Regions from separate parts of the Filifactor villosus genome, predicted to be linked through region 1. Evidence: riboswitches for the same ligand, from Rfam matches in the RefSeq annotation. Region 1 holds a riboswitch; each other region holds the start of a gene.
What was found. A riboswitch is a leader RNA that binds a small molecule or an ion and turns the genes downstream of it on or off. The one in region 1 is predicted to bind cobalamin.

Region 2: it holds a riboswitch for cobalamin, as region 1 does, so the genes downstream of both, ACFO4R_RS05235 (cobyrinate a,c-diamide synthase) here and ACFO4R_RS06280 (S-layer homology domain-containing protein) in region 1, are expected to answer to the same signal.
Region 3: it holds a riboswitch for cobalamin, as region 1 does, so the genes downstream of both, ACFO4R_RS05515 (S-layer homology domain-containing protein) here and ACFO4R_RS06280 (S-layer homology domain-containing protein) in region 1, are expected to answer to the same signal.

What each region holds. Positions count from the first base shown of each region.
Region 1 covers NZ_JBHSHL010000022.1:51,441-57,937, forward strand. The annotation lists gene ACFO4R_RS06270 (endo alpha-1,4 polygalactosaminidase) at 1-739, opposite strand, end outside; gene dxr (1-deoxy-D-xylulose-5-phosphate reductoisomerase) at 1,288-2,445, opposite strand; cobalamin riboswitch at 2,931-3,107, shown strand; gene ACFO4R_RS06280 (S-layer homology domain-containing protein) at 3,426-6,497, shown strand, end outside.
Region 2 covers NZ_JBHSHL010000015.1:23,267-29,763, forward strand. The annotation lists gene ACFO4R_RS05210 (MurR/RpiR family transcriptional regulator) at 1-463, shown strand, start outside; gene cmk ((d)CMP kinase) at 655-1,317, shown strand; gene ACFO4R_RS05220 (lysophospholipid acyltransferase family protein) at 1,305-1,862, shown strand; gene ispH (4-hydroxy-3-methylbut-2-enyl diphosphate reductase) at 1,863-2,738, shown strand; gene ACFO4R_RS05230 (30S ribosomal protein S1) at 2,731-3,900, shown strand; cobalamin riboswitch at 4,558-4,788, shown strand; gene ACFO4R_RS05235 (cobyrinate a,c-diamide synthase) at 4,771-6,144, shown strand; gene cbiB (adenosylcobinamide-phosphate synthase CbiB) at 6,141-6,497, shown strand, end outside.
Region 3 covers NZ_JBHSHL010000019.1:2,332-8,828, forward strand. The annotation lists gene ACFO4R_RS05515 (S-layer homology domain-containing protein) at 1-4,139, opposite strand, end outside; cobalamin riboswitch at 4,602-4,771, opposite strand; gene jag (RNA-binding cell elongation regulator Jag/EloR) at 5,354-5,980, opposite strand; gene ACFO4R_RS05525 (YidC/Oxa1 family membrane protein insertase) at 5,983-6,497, opposite strand, start outside.

The DNA.
Region 1 (6,497 bases):
TTTTGGAATCGGCTCCGTACTCCAGTAAGTATACGTCCAGACCCTTCGACTTGCAAAGGGCAAGGTAGTCCGTAAGGTAGAGGGTCTGTTCTTCATCCTGCGGGTGGAAGCTTCGGTCATCGAAGTCGATCGAAGTAAAGACGGTCTCCTGGTTGACGGCATCGATCAGACCCTTGTAGTCACCGCCTTCCAAGGCACGTCTGACAAAGTTGTCGCCTCCGTTGATAACGATGGGGAGGCGGTACTTCTCCTTCAGTCCTGAGAGAATATCCTTGAGAGCCTCATAGACCTCATCCTTGGGATATTGATACCAAACATCGGTATTGTCGATAAAGAAACCGTCGACTCCCTTTTCGCTGATCTGTTTTGCCAAATCATCGACGATGAAAGTCCTCCACTCTTTATCCGAAACATCGATCCATCTTTCTTCAGGCCAGTCTTCGTAATCTGAAAGCGTAAGATGTTCAAACTGCGGATAATAAGGTCTGAAATCTTCGATTGAGCCGATGTTGAGATAGGAATATACCTTCTGTTTTTTCTCGTGAAGAGCCTCGATATCCTCCGTCGAAAAATGTAAGGCATCGATAACGACGAGGTCGTATCCCTTGAGTTTTGAGATTTCTTGAGAGTCAATCCCCAAAAATACCCCATACTGACCTTGGTTCTCTGCCGAACAGGAACATAGACAGAGAAGGCTGCATAAAAGACAGAGCAAAGCTTGTTTTGTTCGGATTTTCATACCGATACTCCTCCTTTCCGCCGGCGTTGAGACTGTCTTTTGTCACACTTGTTGAAAAACCGCTAATACCGGTATTTGATAGAACTCTTGTTATATCTATTGCGACTATGAAGATTCGTTTTATCTCCTGTGGAGTAGATCGCTGATATTGCCAATTTGAGTGAATAAATTAAGAGGGATTCCAATTCGTATGAAAAAACCCCACAAAGTCAAACACTCGGTTTTATAAAATATAGAAGCTTGTCATATCAAAATGTTCAAGATTTTCATCAGTCCCATAACGTTGATTTTATACGTATGTTTTGAATTATACGGTATTGCCGTATATTTGTTTGAAACAGTCGATATCCTGTACTTTGGAGGTTTTGAACTACATTCTGTAATAAATGGAGCGGACGGTTCGTCTCTTCTGATTGGAGAAGGGTATGAAAGGTCTCTCTGTCTTTAGAATACCTCCTACGAGATAGAGATCCACAAGAATCCGCACAGTCCGTCTCCATATTTCTGTATGCAGTTTTTTTACGCAATGTCGGAATAACGTACCTTGGCTATCGGCAATGAGTACGGATGTATGCGGAGGCAAACGCCCTCACTTCTTCATCGAGAGCGATCAGCTGATCCAAGGATGTGATCCGTGTCGGTACAAATTGTCCGGTCACTTCCTCGACGATCTCGACAATTTGGAGGAAGGAGATCTCTTCTTTCAGGAAGGAGTGAACGGCGACCTCGTTGGCGGCATTCATAACGCAGGGGACGGACCTTCCCTTTCTTCCGACGTCGTAAGCGAGGGAGAGGGCGGGAAAGAGTTCGATGTCGGGTTTCTTGAAATTCATCTCTATCCCCTTCGACCAGTCAAAACGTTCGAAGAAGTTGGGTTGACGATCGGGATAGAAGATGGAGTACTGGATCGGCAACCTCATATCCGCGCGCCCGAGTTGTGCGAGGATACTTCCGTCCTTGTACTGTACCATCGAATGGACGATGCTCTGAGGATGGATGACCACCTCGATATCGTCGTAGTCGACCCCGAAGAGTCGCTGTGCCTCGATCACTTCCAAGCCTTTGTTCATCAAGGTTGCGGAATCGATCGTTATCTTTTGCCCCATCGACCAGTTGGGGTGTTTCAACGCATCTTTTAAACCGACCTTTTTCAGTTGTTCTCTTGTGAACGAGTGAAAGGGACCGCCTGAGGCCGTCAGGATGATCTTATCGACTTCCTGTCCTTCTTCCAGACACTGAAAAATCGCAGAATGTTCGCTGTCCACCGGAATGATTTTGGCCTCGGGATGTCTTCTTAGGGCTTCGGCAACGAGATCGCCGCCGGCGACGAGGGTCTCCTTGTTTGCAAGGCCGATCCTCAATCCGTGCTCAATACAGATCAGAGTGGGCAAGATGCCTGCAAACCCGCTGATGGCACCGATGGCAACATCGATATCCGCCTCCTTCAGAACATCGGAAAGAGCATTCCAACCGAAAAAGAAGCGGATAGGATGTTCAAACTCTTCCTTCGAGAGAAGAGAGAAACTCTTTTTGTCCGTGATAAAGACATAGGACGGACGGTAACGGCGTATTTGCTCAAGCAACAAGTCTGTATTGGAGTGAGCCGAAAGGATACGGATATCCAAACAGTTGGAAAAGGAATCAACGACTTGCGTTGTCTGTGTACCTATGGAACCCGTGCTTCCGAAAATAGCAATTTTTTTCAAACTGGACCTCCTACATATCACTAAGGGGATATCGCAAAAAAAAAACAAACTTCCTTGACTTATAAAATGCTCTTTTCATCCTCTCACAAAAGACATAAGGCATCCGGAGACAAGGTTTAAAAATGTTTCGACTTGTGCGGTATCCGTATTATTGTATTCGTTCTGTCACGATTCGAACCGTTCATATTCGAAAATGTCGGCGACAAGATTTGCCCCTTGCCGTCTCTGTGAGAAAATTTCGCTACTGCTATTTTATCAAATAAGAAAATTTTTTCAACCGATTTACACAAACCGGAGTGTGAAGTCTGTAAGAAATTTGTAGTTGTCGTTCGGTATAGGGAGAAGGTGGAGGAAGGCTTTGTAAAAAGAAGATGACAAAACAAGGGTACGATGCTTTAAACCTAGAAAAATACAAGTTTTGAGCTTGTGTATAAGATTGACAAGGGAGACAAATTATGGTATTGTGTGTACATAAACTGAATACAAAAAACATAAAATTGGTTGGTAGACAGAAATGTCTTTAATAGAGAAGTCGGGTGCAAATCCCGCGCAGTTACCTCTGCCGTAATGAGAACGAAGAACAGGAAACCACTGCCTCGGGGCGGGAAGGTGTTCGGAGGATGAATCTTAGCCGGAAGAACTGCCGATCAAGTTGATCTATTCTTGGGATAAGGGGATATATCAATGGTTTGAGAGAGTATCTACATAACGGGAGTGCCCGAAGACCTTTGCGGTCCTATGCGGGTCGAAGTTGCAAAAGTGAGTAATTCTCAATTTCATAACATATTGATGGACAAACTGCCCCCTTGAACAGGTCGCAGTATTTTTTTGTGTTTGTTTTTGACAGGGTATTCCTTGTCCGGAATGGAATTTCGAGCGGAATGAAGGAGGGTATGTATTTTGAAAAACGAAGAGAGAAGAGAATACGGGCAACCTTTGTCAAAACCGGTTTATAAAATCAACGGAAAGGGGATGTAGAAATGAAACAACAGAGAAAACTTTGGGCAAAACTGCTTGCACTCTATCTTTCACTTATGGTAGTTGTGAGCACGATGCCTCTGACGATCTTTGCCGAAGCAGCTGCTGTTGAACCGATAAGTGTACTTTTGACGATTGACGGTCATACGCATCGTGGAGAGCTGGTGGGGCAGAACTTTGTCAATGAGAAAGCGATTACAGTGGAAAAAGGCCAGACGGTCTCCGACCTGATAAGGAAATACCTTGACGAAAACAACGTGGCTTACGATATGCAGGGAGACAGTTACCTCGCGGCCATGCACGATTTGAGAGAAAAAGAATATGGGGACGGCAGCGGATGGATCTATTATGCCTGGGAAAACGGAAAATATGTATTTCCTGAAAGTACACCTATAAATCAGTATGTTCTCGATAAGCCGACGAAGATCAAGTTCGTCTATACGATAGAAAACTACTTCACAGGCTATGAAAGTGAGCGTAAGAAGGCGAAGGAGATCGCCGAGGAGATGCGTAAGAACATCGACAGGGAACATATGTCGGGCAGGATTGCCGCAATGCTCTTCAATACGGGACAGGATATTCCCCGAGAGTTTGTGCGAACGGTTCGAGGACGGGTACAAAGCCTCGGCAGTTCCTCCTCCGTTGAGGAATACTGGGACACCATACTTGCGGTGCTTGCAACAGGGAACGATCCTTACAACGCATGGGGACGAAATTTGATTGAAGAGATCGGCTCCAGAGATATCTTGGCAAGCGGAAGTATCGAAGATATGACCTATGGGATCGCAATTGAAAACGCGGCGAAATTCGATATGAGGGATTCGAAGTGGACGGCAAAGAAACTACAGGACAAACTGCGTACACTTCAAAATTCCGACGGAAGTTTCGGAGACGGAACCGATACCGAAAAAGTCATCCGAAGCGCTCTGGTTCTTTCTTTGGGAGAACTCGATGAGGGACTGGTCGATGCCAACGGGAAAAAGGTGGAAGACTATCTCGCTCTTAAGATGCATAGGGCGGGAGGACTTCCCGAAAGCAAGGAAGACGGTCTGGCAACGGCTACGGTACTGCTGGCAAGGGCGGACGATTCCAAGGATCCTATAGGAAAACTGTCTGTCCGTGTAAACGGGAACTGGACTGCAGGGAAGAGACCGTCTCCCTTCAAGTCGCTTGCGGACTTCTATATCGGAAGCAAAAAAGGGTTTAAGCGGGATCTGTTCTCGAAGGAGATCGATCCCGAGACAACGGAAGTGGCTACTTTGGCGATGGAGAGAAGTCATCAGTATTTCAGTAATCCAAGTTTTGCAGGTCGGAGCCTCTTTAAGTTTTCGGAGATCTCCAAGCCCGGCGAAACGGAAAATCTCAAGCGTGAGATGGATGCTCTCTATGAGGAAGTTCTAACCGAGGCGAAGAAGAATACTTCCCTCTCTGAAGAAACCGCCTATATCCTGAAGAGGATGGGAGAGGAACTGACGTTTGAGCAGATAGCAGGTCTGGAGTCAAAGGTACAGCTTGCTCCGAAGAATCCGAATGCGGCATACAAATCCGTAATGGCGACGGTTGCTTCCGGCAAGGACAAGGCCTTTGCGGACACGATCACTTCCGGTCTTGAACAATGGGCGGAATCGATATTCAACAGTGCGTTCAACGGAACTTTGGGCCTCTTGGCCATGAGTTGCGGAGGAACTTCCTTTAGCACGGGAAAACAGGATTATATTACAACTAAACTCAAAATAAACATAAATTATAAGAGCAAGTCGGAAAACGGAAAGCTCCTTTTGAATGACAAGCCGCATATCTACGGTGGAGCAGCCTCCGTCATCGACGATCCTCAAATAAAAGAAAACTATATCGCGAATGTGGAAAGTCTTTTGAAGACGAGCACCGCGCAAGAATTGAAGAGCAAACCGGATGTCGTTGCGGGGCTTGTAACGGCTCTTAACGTTTTGGGAGAAGATATCTTTGCTGCGAAGTACAAGACGAAAGACGGCAAGTCTTTGGTGGAATTGTTGAAAGAAAGCGACAAGACCTCCTCCGTCACCTTCTTTGCTGTTGCAAGTTACAAACTCAAGAACACGGACGGAAGCAACATCTTCCGATACAGCTTTGAGCCGAGCATCGATGAGAAGGTAAGTGAAGTTATAGGACGTTATATCAGTGACGTAGAGCTTCCGAGTCATATCATGAAAAAGTATGACGACAGAGATGTATCGGAACAGGCTACAAAATCGCTGGAAAAAATAAAGAAAAATCAGTATAAGCTCAATCCTACAAAGCATAAGAACGATGTATTCAACCTGTTGGCAAACGGGCAGGACATTCAGAGTGTCGACGGACATAATTTGATAGACTCGATTACGGAAAAACCTCAAACCAACAGAAAGAATATGAATATTGACTCGCTTACCATCTTAAATGCAAGAGACTATATCACGAATCCTTCTCACCCCGAAAATAGAGAAACTCTAAGACAAAAGGTTCTTGCCATCAAGGAGTTTACGGATGCGGGTATGGGAAAATATCGAATCAGTGATGCAGGGAACGCTATGATCGCTCTTGCTCCCTACTACAAAAAGGGAGATATCGAGGTCAAAACAGCGATAGACGGCTTTCTCTCCAAGGCAAGTGCAGCGATGGACAAGGACGGAACGATCAAGGAGTTCGGGAACAACCTCCCTCTGGAACTTCCCTATCATTCCAACGACTTGGCTCTCTTTGTCCAAGGTCTGATCCATCTGGGAATAGACCCTCACACCGATGAGAGATTTATTAAAAACGGCAAATCCGTTTTGGACGGGCTTCTCAGCTATGAGGTCATGGGCGGATTCAAAATGAAAAAAGAAGATGCTCAGCCGAGCAACCTCCATACCCGAGCAGCTTTGACCGTGCTGATTGATTACAAACTGTTTAAAGAAGGAAAACCTCTGATTTACAACTATTCGGATACGACAGCTCCGACTCCTCCGCAAGAGATGAAGTACGAGGTCAACTTCACGATCACACCTCAGGAAGCGAAGGATGCCGTTCTTGCAGTGACGGAAAAAGACAAGGATGAAGCGATCGAAAAGATCGAC
Region 2 (6,497 bases), on a different contig from region 1:
GATCTTTTCGGCACCGAAGATTTATATCGTCGGCTTGAGAAGTTCGGAGATGGTATCGGAGTACCTCGGATACTACCTCAATTTTCTGCTCGATAATGTGAAGGTCGTCAACTACGGGATCAACGATGTATTTGAGCAGATCTTGAAGGTGAAGAAGAACGATGTGGTCATCGGGATCAGCTTCCCGCGATATTCCAAGAGGACATCGGAGTTGATGAGATTTGCAAAGGAACAGGGAGCGGTCACGGTATCCATCACCGACAGTGAGACATCACCGATTGCACAGCTTTCTCAGGAGACGATGATCGCAAAGAGCAATATGTCATCCTTTGTTGACTCTTTGGTTGCGCCCTTGAGTATCGCAAACGCTTTGATCATAGCACTCAGTATGAAGAAGAAGGAAGAGCTGCAGGATAACTTCAGTAAGTTGGAAAAGATCTGGTCCAAGTACGAGATCTATTGAGAACATATCGATTCAAAAAAGTGGATAGCCTACCTCGGAAGAGGTCGCTTGAGAGAACGTTATAGGTATTTTGTTGAAACACAGAAAAATAAGGTGCCATTGTCGTGAGGTACGTGCAGATCGTTCTCGAGAAAGAGGAACTTGTATAACGAAAAAGCTATGGAAATAAGGGATATGGGAGAGGATGGAATTTGATTATTGCGATAGACGGACCTTCGGGTTCGGGGAAAAGCACAATAGCAAAGGAGTTGGCAGAGAAATTTCAGTTTTTATATATCGATACGGGCTCGATGTATCGTGCTCTGACCCTCGGATATTTGGAGGAGGGTACGGATCTGGAGAACGAGGATGCTCGAAGGAGGTTTCTGGAGAGGATGCACGTTTCTTTTGATACACAAAATCGGGTCTGTCTAAACGGCCGGGAAGTTGCCGAAGAGATCAGGGGTATTGAAGTGACACAGACTGTTTCCTATGTGTCCGCCTTTGCCGATATCAGGAAGAAAATGGTAGAGTTGCAGAGAAAATTTGCAAAGGAGAACAGTGTCGTCATGGATGGACGTGATATCGGGACCACCGTATTTCCGGAAGCCGAGGTCAAGGTCTTTCTCATTGCCGATGTGCAGGAAAGGGCGAGGAGACGTTGGAACCAAATGAAGGAAAAAGGAATGGATATAACACTCGAAGAGGTCGAAGCGGAACTGAGGATTCGCGATGAAAAGGACTCCAATCGTAAGGTCTCTCCTTTGAGAAAGGCGGAAGATGCCGTCGAGGTCGATACGACCTCTCTGACGGTCGAAGAAGTCATAGAAAAGATAGGGTCTATTGTGCAAAGGAGAAGTTTATGTACACATTGATGAGGGGTTTGTTCAAGCCGATCGGTATGATATTCTATCGTTTGAAGGTCGTGGGGATAGAAAACATCCCTCCTGCGGGTGCGGCGATTCTGGCTGCCAACCACGGAAGTATCAAAGATCCCGTCTTTGTTGCCATTGCGGTAAAGAGGAGGATCAACTTTCTGGGAAAGGACCAGTTGTTTAAGACGAAGATATCGAAGTGGTTTTTTGACAGTCTGGGAGTTTTGCCCGTCAAGAGGGACAACAATGATATCGCCGTCTTGAGAGCGAGTTTGAGGGCCTTGAAGCAGGAGAGTTTGCTCGGTATTTTTCCACAAGGAACCAGGGTCGATAAGGGGGAAGCGAGTCAAGCTAAGACCGGAGTGGCACTTCTTGCAGTCAAGTCTCACTGTCCCATCGTTCCCATAACCATCGATGCGACTTATAGACTGTTCGGAAGAAACAGGCTGATCATCCATAAGCCCTACTACCCGAGCTCGGATAAGAGTTATGAAGAGATCAGCGACGAAGTGATGAAAATTATAGAAAACGGAGATAGGATATAGATGAAGTTGATCGTGTCTGAAAAGGCGGGTTATTGTTTCGGTGTGCAAAGGGCGATGAAGAAGGCCCGAGTTTTGTTGGAAAATGAAAGAGAAAAAAAGGTCTACTCCCTCGGACCTTTGATACACAACGAACAGGCGACACAAAAACTGATGAACGAAGGACTGTTTGAAGCAAACGGCATTGAGGACATCGATGATGGAAGTGTAGTGGTGATCCGTTCCCACGGTCTGGGAGAGAAATACTACACCTTGCTGGAGGAAAAGGGCTGTGAGATCGAAGATGCGACCTGTCCCTTTGTTAAGAAGATTCAGATGATCGCAAGGGATCATGTGAGACAGGGTAAGGGGATCGTTATCATCGGAGATGCTTTTCATCCGGAGATTGAAGGGATTAACCTGTGGGCAGGGGGAGGTTGCATCATAGGAAAGGAAATTGAAGATTTTGAAAAGATCGAGTTTTCCTCCGACAAGGAATATGTGGTCGTGGCCCAAACGACCTTCAGTGTCGAAAAATATCAGAGGATAAAAAAGTTCTTGGAAGGAAAGATAAAAAATTTAAAATTTTTTGATACGATCTGTGATGCTACGAGGGAGCGTCAGGAAGACGCTGTCAAAATTGCTCAAAGTGTTGATGCTATGATAGTTATAGGCGGAAGACACAGTTCAAATACAAAAAAATTATATGAATTGTGCTCTCAATTTTGCAAAACTTTTTTAATAGAAACGGCAAATGATATTGACGTAGACGAAATAAAGATTTATGATAGTATTGGGATGACAGCAGGTGCGTCTACCCCCGACTTCATTATAAATGAAGTTATAGATTTTATTGTTCACACAAAAAAACACGGTAAGGAGTTGGGAATTGATGAGTAGCGAAATGGAAAAATTGTTGCTGGAAGAAGAACAGAATTATGAAGAGGTGTACAAAGGTTCAATTGTAAAAGGATATGTAGAGAGGGTAAAACCCGACTCTTATTATATCACTTTGAACTACAAGACGGATGGAGTTCTTCCCAAGACAGAAATGAACGGGGATGAAGAACTTCAGGTAGGAGACGAGGTTTCTCTTGAAGTCATTAAGATCGACAAAAACACTGGTGAAATTATCCTTTCCAAGAAGAGGTTGGATGCCTTCAAGGCGTGGGATGATTTGGAGATCGGCAAGATCATTGATGTAAAGGTAGCTGAAATTGGAAACAAAGGACTCATCGCAAAATACAAAAACTCCATCAAAGGCTTTATTCCGCTAAGTCATGTAGCAAACAAATTTGTGAAAGACGAAGACTTGCAAGAGTTCCAAAACATGGAATTCCAAACGGAAATTATTGACGTAGAACCGAGAAAGAGAAGATTGATCCTCTCCAGAAAGAATATCCTGGCTAGAGAAGAAGCAGCCAAGAGAGAAGAGTTTATCAAGAATCTGGAGATCGGAAATGTATATAAGGGTATTGTTCGTGATATCAAGAATTACGGAATGTTCGTTGACCTGGGTGCGATGACAGGCTTGGTTCACATCAGCGAGTTGTCCTGGAACAGAAGAGATAAGATCGAGCAGCTTTACTCGATCGGCGACGAGGTTGAAGTAAAGGTCGTAGAGTTCGATCCTGAAAAGCAAAGACTGTCTTTGAGCGTGAAGGCGCTTCAGAGAGATCCGTTTGAAGTGTTCCAAGAAAACACGAAGGTGGATGATATCGTAGAGTGTACGGTAAAAAACATCAAAGAATACGGAGTATTTGTGAAATTGAATGAGGACGTGGACGGATTTATCCATATTTCCAACCTTTCTTCTTCCTATGTCAAAAACCCTGCTGAAATCGTAAATCAGGGAGATCGTTTGACAGCGAAGATTATCAGCATCAATCCTGAAACACAAAAGATTGAGCTCACCTTGAACCTCAACGAAGATCAGGAAGAAGTAGTGGAAGGACCCGATGCACAGTCGGTATCGGAAGAAGATATTGCAGAGGCGTCTGTAAGCGAAAACATCGAGGTTTCGGAAGAAGTTGCTGAAGAAACACCGGTAGATGCGGAATAAGTTGTTTCGAAAGAAACGGGAGAACTTATATTCCATCGGGAATGTATGTAAGTCACAGAAGGCGGAAGATCATCCGTCTTCTTTTTTTGTCCAAGATTTAAACATTGAGGATCTTATACTATTCTCCAATAGAAGCATGGATATATCCTTTTTTCAACTTACGAAAAATCGGTTTATCTTCTACGGGTCACAGATTATTTATATCTACAACTCAAAGGAAGAATCGTATTATACTATTCTCCAATAGAAGCATGGATATATCCTTTTTTCAACTTACGAAAAATCGGTTTATCTTCTACGGGTCACAGATCGTTTATATCCATAATTTAAATGACAACAGTATTATACTATCCTCCGATAGAGGTGTGGTTGTATCCGTGTCTGCAAGCATCAACATCTATTTTATCGACCATAGAAAGACATTGATAGCAATCATTTAAGCGGATAAACAGTACTATACCGCAGTTTTTTTGATACCGTTATCGGCTGTTGATAGAGTTGTCCGGTATTCTACGGAAGATGAAATTTTTTGCGTTTACGGATATGGGTAGGATAACATTTCGATTGAATGAGAGTTACGTATATCACATCTGTTTTAATCGAAGTATACAGGAAATAAGATACGTTCAAAAACCTCCTTCCGCCTGTATATTGACGAGGGCTCGTTTTGATGGTAGTATTACTGTATGAGAAACTATCGGAAAAAGGTGAAAAGCCTTTACAGCCCCCGCTACTGTAAGAAACTCTTTGTTTCCAAGTCAGACCTTATAGTTCCAGATTATATATTTTCGGGTGGGAAAAGAAGACGATATCGGATTGTAATTGGGCTCGAAGGAGTCCTTTTTTGTTGTGATCGGAAAGGAGACTTGCTTGAAAAAAATAATGTTTGCAGGTGTCAGCAGCTCGTCGGGAAAGACAACGATCGTATCGGCCTTGATGAGGCTGCTTAAAAGAAGAAATTATAAGGTTGCACCCTATAAGGTGGGACCGGACTATATAGATCCCTCCTTCCATGAAAAGGCTTGTGGGCAGCTCTCTCGCAACTTGGATGAATTCATGCTTGACAAGGAGGAGTTGAGGTACCTCTTTGCAGGGAGGAAGGATGTTGCGGACATCCAAGTGATCGAAGGAGTAATGGGACTCTACGACGGATACGGCTATCGGATCGATTATTGCAGTACGGCAAGTATGGCCAAGATCTTGGACTGCAAGGTCATCCTGATCTTGGATGCAAAGAGTCTTGCGGGTTCTGCGGCCGCTACGGTTCTGGGTTACAGAGACTTGGATAAGGATGTTCGGATCGGAGGAGTCATTGTCAACAACGTATCGTCGCAAAGCCACTATCAAATTTTGAAGAGGGCAATCGAAGGCTATACGGGAGTACCGGTTCTCGGAAGGATCCCGCCTAACAAAAGCTTTGCCCTTCCATCCAGACACCTCGGCCTGATACCGGGCTGTGAGCTCGATGAGTTAGATTCCATGTTTAATATGATGGCGGATGTGGTGGAAGAATATGTCGATGTGGAGAAGATCCTTGAACTCGCCGAATTTTCTGAGCTTTCCTATGATGAGAAGAGGAGGAGCGGTGTCAGAAATATCACGGACGTCAAGCTGGCTCTTGCCAGGGACAAGGCCTTTCATTTCTATTATGAGGACAGTTTGGAACTGCTTCGCTATATGGGGGTGGAATTGGTAGAGTTCAGCCCTCTTGGAGACGCTGCTCTGCCGAACTGTGACGGAGTCTTCCTGGGGGGTGGTTTTCCCGAAGTCTTTGCAAAGGAGTTGGAGGCAAATCGTTCCATGAGGGAGAGTATCCGGCGTTTCGGAGAAGACGGCGGGGTGATTTACGCGGAGTGCGGAGGACTGATGTATTTGGGGACCTCCCTCCTGGATCAGGAGCGTTATGAGTATGAGATGGTAGGACTTTTGGACGGGAAAAGCGTAATGAAGGATCGCCTGCAACGTTTCGGATACTGTCAGGGAACTGCAAAGAGGGAAGTTGTGATCGCAAAGTGCGAAGAAGAGGTGAGGGGACATGAGTTCCATTACTCGGACTTTGAAACGGATCTGCAAGGGGTCTTCAAGATGCAGAAGTATCAGGACGGAACACTGCTTCGTGAGTGGGAAGGGGGCTTTGCGTACAAGAATGTACTCGGCACCTACCTCCACTCTCATTTTTGCAGCAACTATAAACTTGCATTGAATTTGATAAGAACGATCGAGCAAAACAGGAGAGTCAGATGACGGGAACGGTAGCCTACTCTCTTTTGATAGCGACGCTGATAGACTTTGTGCTCGGAGATCCCTATTGGTTTCCTCACCCCGTCATCATGATGGGGCGCCTGATCCGTTTCACGGAGAAGAGGGTGAGGAGGAGCTTTGCGAAGAATAAGGTTTTGGGAGGATGTGTCCTTTGGTTCGTTGTGGTCGGATCCTCCTTCGCAACGGTGTTTTGGGCAATCAGACTTGCAGGGAAGATCAGTCCTCTGCTTGCCTTTTCTATGCAGACCCTGTTGATGTGGAACTGTATCAGCACCAAGTGTTTGGCAGTCGAGGCCGAGAAGGTGGGATCCGCAGTCCGTAGGGGGGATCTGAAC
Region 3 (6,497 bases), on a different contig from region 1:
TAGTTTCCTGAATTGTGATAGTCGATACCATTGTGTTTCAATGCCTTATCAAATACGTAGATAACCTTACTGTGTTTAGGGATCTTATACTCTGTCTTAGGAATCCACATCTGTTCACTGCTTCCCTGTTTTTCCATTCCCTTCAAAGTAAAGTGTACCGTAATCATACCTTCGTCCTCGGAAGAGCCTCCCGGGATCTCTTTCTTACGAAGAGAGTTTAAAAGGCGTTCCAAGAGTGATGATTTTTGTTTCAACTCTTCTTTTGTCGATGTCCCATCTTCCAAAAGTGCCCTTGCTTTTTTTGCTTCTTCACTCAATTGTTTGATCTGTTCATCGTCATACAGGGACTCTTCTCTCAGAACAGATTCTACCGCCTCAAGTTTTTCTCTCAAAACGACTTTTTCTCTCTCGTGCTCAGCATCAACATCGAGATCTCCGATGCCTCGCTTGGAACTTGTTCTATAATCAAAGGTGTTTCCCGCAAAATATGCAATCAAACTTCTATACGCCTGCTCGGTTGCCATCGGTTTTCCAAAATCGGAATTTTTTTGCCATAAAAACTCATAGGAAGAAGCAACATCATACTCTTTCAAAGCATGAAGCATGGTTTTTCCGTTCTTAACCAATCTGGAATCCGTCAAATATGCAGGATTCGAACTCCACAATCCTCCCGCTACCATGACCAGACTGTTGGAGTTGTCGGCAATGGAGCCGCTTGCATCCTGTTTCTCTGAAATTCCGTTAACCGCACGTTCCACAGCGGATTTTACCTCTTCACGCTCATAGTACGGAGCAAGAGCATACAAGGCAAAACCGGTTGTATCGCTCCAGTATTCTCCTCCCCAAAGTCCTGTGGCATTGTCCTGCAACGACAAAATTTGAGCTATGGTTTCATCAATACATTCATTGAGGTATGGAACCGAATAGCTGTCAGAGGACAGGGCCCAAAGATAAGGAGAAAGCCTGTAAATATTATCAGGAACCTTGGACTTACACAGTTTCCTGATCAAGTTTTGTCCATAGTATTGTTCGGGATCGATTCCGGCTGCACGAAGTGCCAACACGGATTTTGACAAAATTGCCACATCGTCGGTTATCTTTGCATCCTCAAACAAACCTTTGTGAATATAATCCAAGTCTTTTTGTTTGATTTCTTTTCCGAGTTTTCCGATTTCGGCAATCTTCCAATAGTCCTTTGTCTCTTCATAAGAAGTATATTCTTCAGTAATCACAGACATTTTATTCTGCGCCCAATCCAAAATCTCATTTAAATCCTTGATGGTGTTTTCTTCTCCCAAACCTCTTACTTCCACGACAAATACGACGGGTTTCGCTCCCTGTGTCTGATCGTAAGGAGTTCCGGTAACGGTTACTCTTCCCGGTCTGATGGAACGCATCGAATGCGTGGTCCACTTGGGAATATTCACATTGGAGGAATCCACGTTCACGGTGTCGGTCACCTTAACGATGCCTTCTTCACTGTAGCTCCAGTGGAAACGCTGCTCCGATGCATTGGATGGTTTGACATTCAGGACAAGATTCTTCACCCTGCCCGCCTGTACTTCGTATTTTTCATCGGCGCTCACAGATTGAAGCGGTGTCTTGTAACGGAATTCCACCTGAACTTCCTTCTTGACATTCGGATTGTCCGCACTGCTGACGAGGAATTTGGCAAGTCCCGGTTTCTTGGGAACGATTCCGTTGGAATACAGGGGATCATATTGTGCAATCTCGGGTGTAAGCGCCTCCCAGTTCAGGTCCCGGACGCTTGCATTTTCAGGCGATACCCTCAATGTATATCCCTTGTCGAGGCTTTCATACCAGCGGATTCCGTTAAACTTCCCGTTCATCTTGTTCCATTCGTCCATATACCACAGCGTCGGTACCTCTCCCAAGAAACCGTCTACCGGAACATAGGTAGATCTTGCTCTAAAACTTGTTTCGACACTTTGATCATCTCTCATAAAGACATTGATTTCAAAAGTCTCCGGTTTCCAAAGAGCAAAACTGTTCCCTATAATATGCTTGTTTTCTCCATTTTTAAGAAAATATGCCGTTGTCGGTAACTCTCTGAATTCTTGTTGTCCCTTTAATCTTCCCTTTACAACGATCCATGTTCTTTCGGAACCTTGAACCTGAATCGGATTCTCCATTGTAAGCTCTCTATCTCCTACAAAGGCTTTAATCTCTTCAATCTTACTCGGAACAACTTTGATTATAAACTTTCGTGTAGCAAGTTTTCCATTACGTTTGTAAGTCACAACCGCTTCTTTTTCTCCGACCTTACGTGGATGATATCGGGAGAACTTATCAATCCAGAAATGGAAGGCATACTCCGTTTCCGTCAAATAATACTTCTCTTTCGCATGCCAGTGAGTTGCTTCGACGTTATCTCCTTCGAGATAGAACTCTCCCTCGTCTAAAACAGTCAAGGTAATGGTATCTTCGTCGTCAAGATAGCGTTTTTCTCCCGACTTGCTCAAGAAATAGACCTTGGGAGATACCGTTGATTTGATCTCTAACCGAATACTGTCGGAAGCGGTCCCCACCGTTGCGGTAACGACGATCGCACCTTCCTTCAGAGCATGGAGAACTCCGTTTTCATCAATCCTTGCAAGTTCCGGTTTGTCCACACTCCATGTTACCTCAGTACCCGGTTCTGCATGAGCCACTGCCGCATTCAGAACAAGCTTCTCATCGACCTCCATTTCGGTTTTGCGAGGGCTGATTTTCACCTCGGTAAGAGGCTTTTCGGTTACTGTCACATCGATATCTGCAACCTTTCCGCTTGGGGATGTCACTGTCAGAACCGCCTTTCCGACACCTCGGGGTCGAACGGTTGCAAGATCGGTACCGGAAACATCTATTATCCCCTCCGGAGCGGCTGTATACTGCAGTCCTGCTTCACCGTTATCCACCGATACAAGAACGTCCTGTCCGTCTTTGGTTAAACGAAGTCCTTCCTCGGCGATATCCCTGCGGGTATATTCTCCTTCCACCTGGTATCTCAAACGAGGCGTCCCTGCCTTCTCAACATTGACTACAATATTTCTTCGAGCTTCCCCCTCTCGAGCTGTAAGCGTAAACCTTCCTGCTTTGAGTAGTTCAAACTTCAAGGTGTCAGAACCGTCTCGAATAAGTCGAAGTCCTTCCTGTGTTTGAGGAGGAATCTTCCACTCTATCAGTTTTGAGTTCGGTGCTGTAGCTTTAAGAAAATGAATATGATTCCCAAAGTCATAGTCCAGATTCAATGTTGCGGGAATCGGTATCCAATCCTCATCCTTCTTGTATGAGAAAGCAATTTCATCTGTCTCGGCAGTTTGATTTAAGACATGAATATCAATGCTGCCTTCAAATTCTTCCTCATCGTCTTCACTGGACATCCAAACAGAAATTGTCTCTTCTCCTGGTCTTAGAACCTTAAATGTAAAGGTATCCTCATCGGAAGAAATTCTTTTAATCGCCGGTGTATGTTCCGTAACACCTTCACTGTGGATCGACCAGTTCCATGTCCACTCTTTGGAAGAATCATACTCTTTTCCTTCTACTAAAATTGCCTTAAGTGTATACTCCTGTTCATAAGGCTTGTAGATCAACCATTTCTCCCCAAGTTTGTTATCTCCTTCAGAAGCTGTATGGAAAAAATCAAAATCCTGCTTTGTTTCTATATCCCAAGGATTTTCCCCATCCTGCTTCGGAGGAACTTCCTGAACCTCCACCACGATCTCAACAGGCTCATAATCCGGAACCGTAATTTTGATCACTGCCTGTCCCGGTTTTTTTGCCTGGAGGATCCAAGCGTTGTTCCATCGGTTCCAATCCCTCTTTGCATACAAGACTTCATTGTCATTGAATGGATAGCTGTCTACCGATTGGCCGTCCAGTTCAAATTTAACATAGGCGTGTTTAAGCTCTCCGTCGCTCTGATCGAGAAACACCGTCTTTAATTCAAAACGTTTTCCCGCTTCAAAGCTGAGCCTTCCCCCTTCAATCCCATGCCAATCTGCATCCTTATAGTATCGAATCTCAAAGGGAAGGCTGCCCTGTATCTTAGTATCGGAATTATTCCCAGACGATTCCGACACCGGATCTTCCCCACTGGAAACCTCCGAATCATCCGCACTTGATAAAGGGCTCATCTGCACCTCCATACTTGTTAAAAACTCATCTGCCCAGGATTCTGGTGACACAAAATTCGGAAAAAACAGTAAAAGACTTAATAGCAGTGCCATTACCCTCCTAGACACAGTTTTCCACTTCGATTTCATTATATAATCTCCTTTCGTTTTAGGATAAAGAAGCTCTACAAGACTTCTCCCGCAACCGCTGAGAGCTTCTTCCATACAATAAAAAACACTCTTCGCCTTGAAAAACGAGAGTATTTTGAATATCGATTTTGATTTTAAAGAATTACAATAAAAGAGACTCAGTCCTAACCGCCCATCTTCTTCACAAAAGAAACCGTCCTCTTGTACGAAAAATCTGACTTAAGTGACAGAATCCGGTGAAGAGTCCGATACCCACAAAGAATAGGACACCGAAGAGTGTTTCATCATCCTTCTCTTAGATTAACGCTTCTGCTTTTACCCTCTTATCCCAAGAACAAAGCAATTTGACAGGCAGGTCTTCCGGCTCCGATTCATCCTTTGAACACCTTCCCGTTGCTTCAAACAGTGGTTTTTGTTCTTCGTCCTCGTTACGGCAGAGGTAACTGCGCGGGAATTTCACCCGTCTTCCCTATTAAAAATAAACCCTTCTTAGTATCGAATAAGCTTTTTCCAATCTCGAAAAAAACTTTTGATTAGTACAAGTTTATCTACCAGCCAAACTTTCATTATGAATTTTTTATTTGTTTTCATCCTATCACAAAGAATCCGTCCTGTCAATTCCATCAATATATTATTTTATTTAGATATTGATTTGCTATTTAAAAATTCTAAGTATATACCTCCTCCCCTACTCGCACTAAAACCTACTACAAATATATTTATGTTTAATGTCCCTTAATCCGGTAAGGAGTTTCCATCTTGTTGCTTAAATTAAAGTAATCGGTATGTCGTTTAAAATTGTCCGTTGATTCCAGGTTCGATACCTATGAGATGATTTTATACTATTCTCCATTTAAAATGTCAGATGAACAGAAATATGTATTTACCAGAAACGCTTTGAGTGATTGTAGAATTCAAACTTCTCACCCAGACAATTTTAATAGATAATAGTAATTAATATCAGGCATACATGTGAAAAGCGAAAGAGAAAAATGATAACCTGCTCCCAAGAGAAAACATAGCTTGGTTGAAAAACAAAAATCCACCTGCATTAAAACTGGCGGATTTTTCGCTTGTTTTTTAGTTTATTTCTTCAAGGTGATTACAACTCGGCGATAAGGCTCCTTGCCTTCGCTGTAGGTCGTTACATAGGGATCGTCCTGCAAGACGGAATGAGCAATCCTTCTCTCATAGGGATTCATCGCGTCGAGCTTGATGGTTCTTCTCTGCTTTGCCGCCTGACGAGCCATCTTCTTGACATAGTTCGTCAAAGACTCTTCCCTCTTTTGACGATAGTCTTCCACATCGACCATCACCCTTTGATAATCTTCCAATTCCTTGTTCACTGCCAAATTAGTCAAAAGTTGAAGTGCATCCAAGGTATCTCCCCTTCTTCCGATGAGGTAAGACGCATCTTCGCCCTCGATCTTGGTATGCAGGACCTCTTCTTCATCTTTGCTTAAGGAGAAGCTGCAGTTGAGGCCGGATACTTCAAACAAGCCTTTTAAGAAGGCATCGGCAGCGTCTTTGGCTCTGGTGTCTTCCAACAAGGTAGCCCTGATCTTACATTCTTTCGAACCGAACAAACCCAAAAACTTCGAGGTTTCTTCGATCACTTCGATCTTCAACTTGTCTCTTGTCACATTGAGTTGCAAAATGGCTTCTTGGATTGCTTCTTCTTTTGTTTTTCCGATCGTTTCAACAGACTTCATCATTATTTTCTCCTTCCACTGACAATTTTTTCTTCTTCTTTGGCAAGTGTCATTCTTTCCACTACCTTACGTTGTGCAATAGAAAACAGTGTCGATACCGCCCAGTACATGGACAGCCCGGCAGGAAATTGACGTCCCCAGTAAAAGATAAACAGGGGCATCATATAGGTCATGGACTTTTGCATCCCTTCTCCCGGATTTTCTTTTTCGGGTGCCTTGCCTTCCTTCTTCTTCTCGTGTTTTACCATCATCATCTTGGAATCTATAAACTGAGCAAGGGCTGCGATCAAAGGGAAAATAAAGGGTACCGCAAATCCTCCCACCATAATGACATCCGGGTTCTTGAGGTTTTCAAGCCAGAGAAAACCCGTGTCGGCAGCGTCGTAGAGCGCCTGTGTCCCGAACACGTAGAGGACGGGATCTCTCAAGACCTTGAACAGTCCGAATAGGATGGGCATTTGGATCAACAGGGGCAGACAACTCATCATGGGGTTGACATTGTGCTCTTTGTACAGCT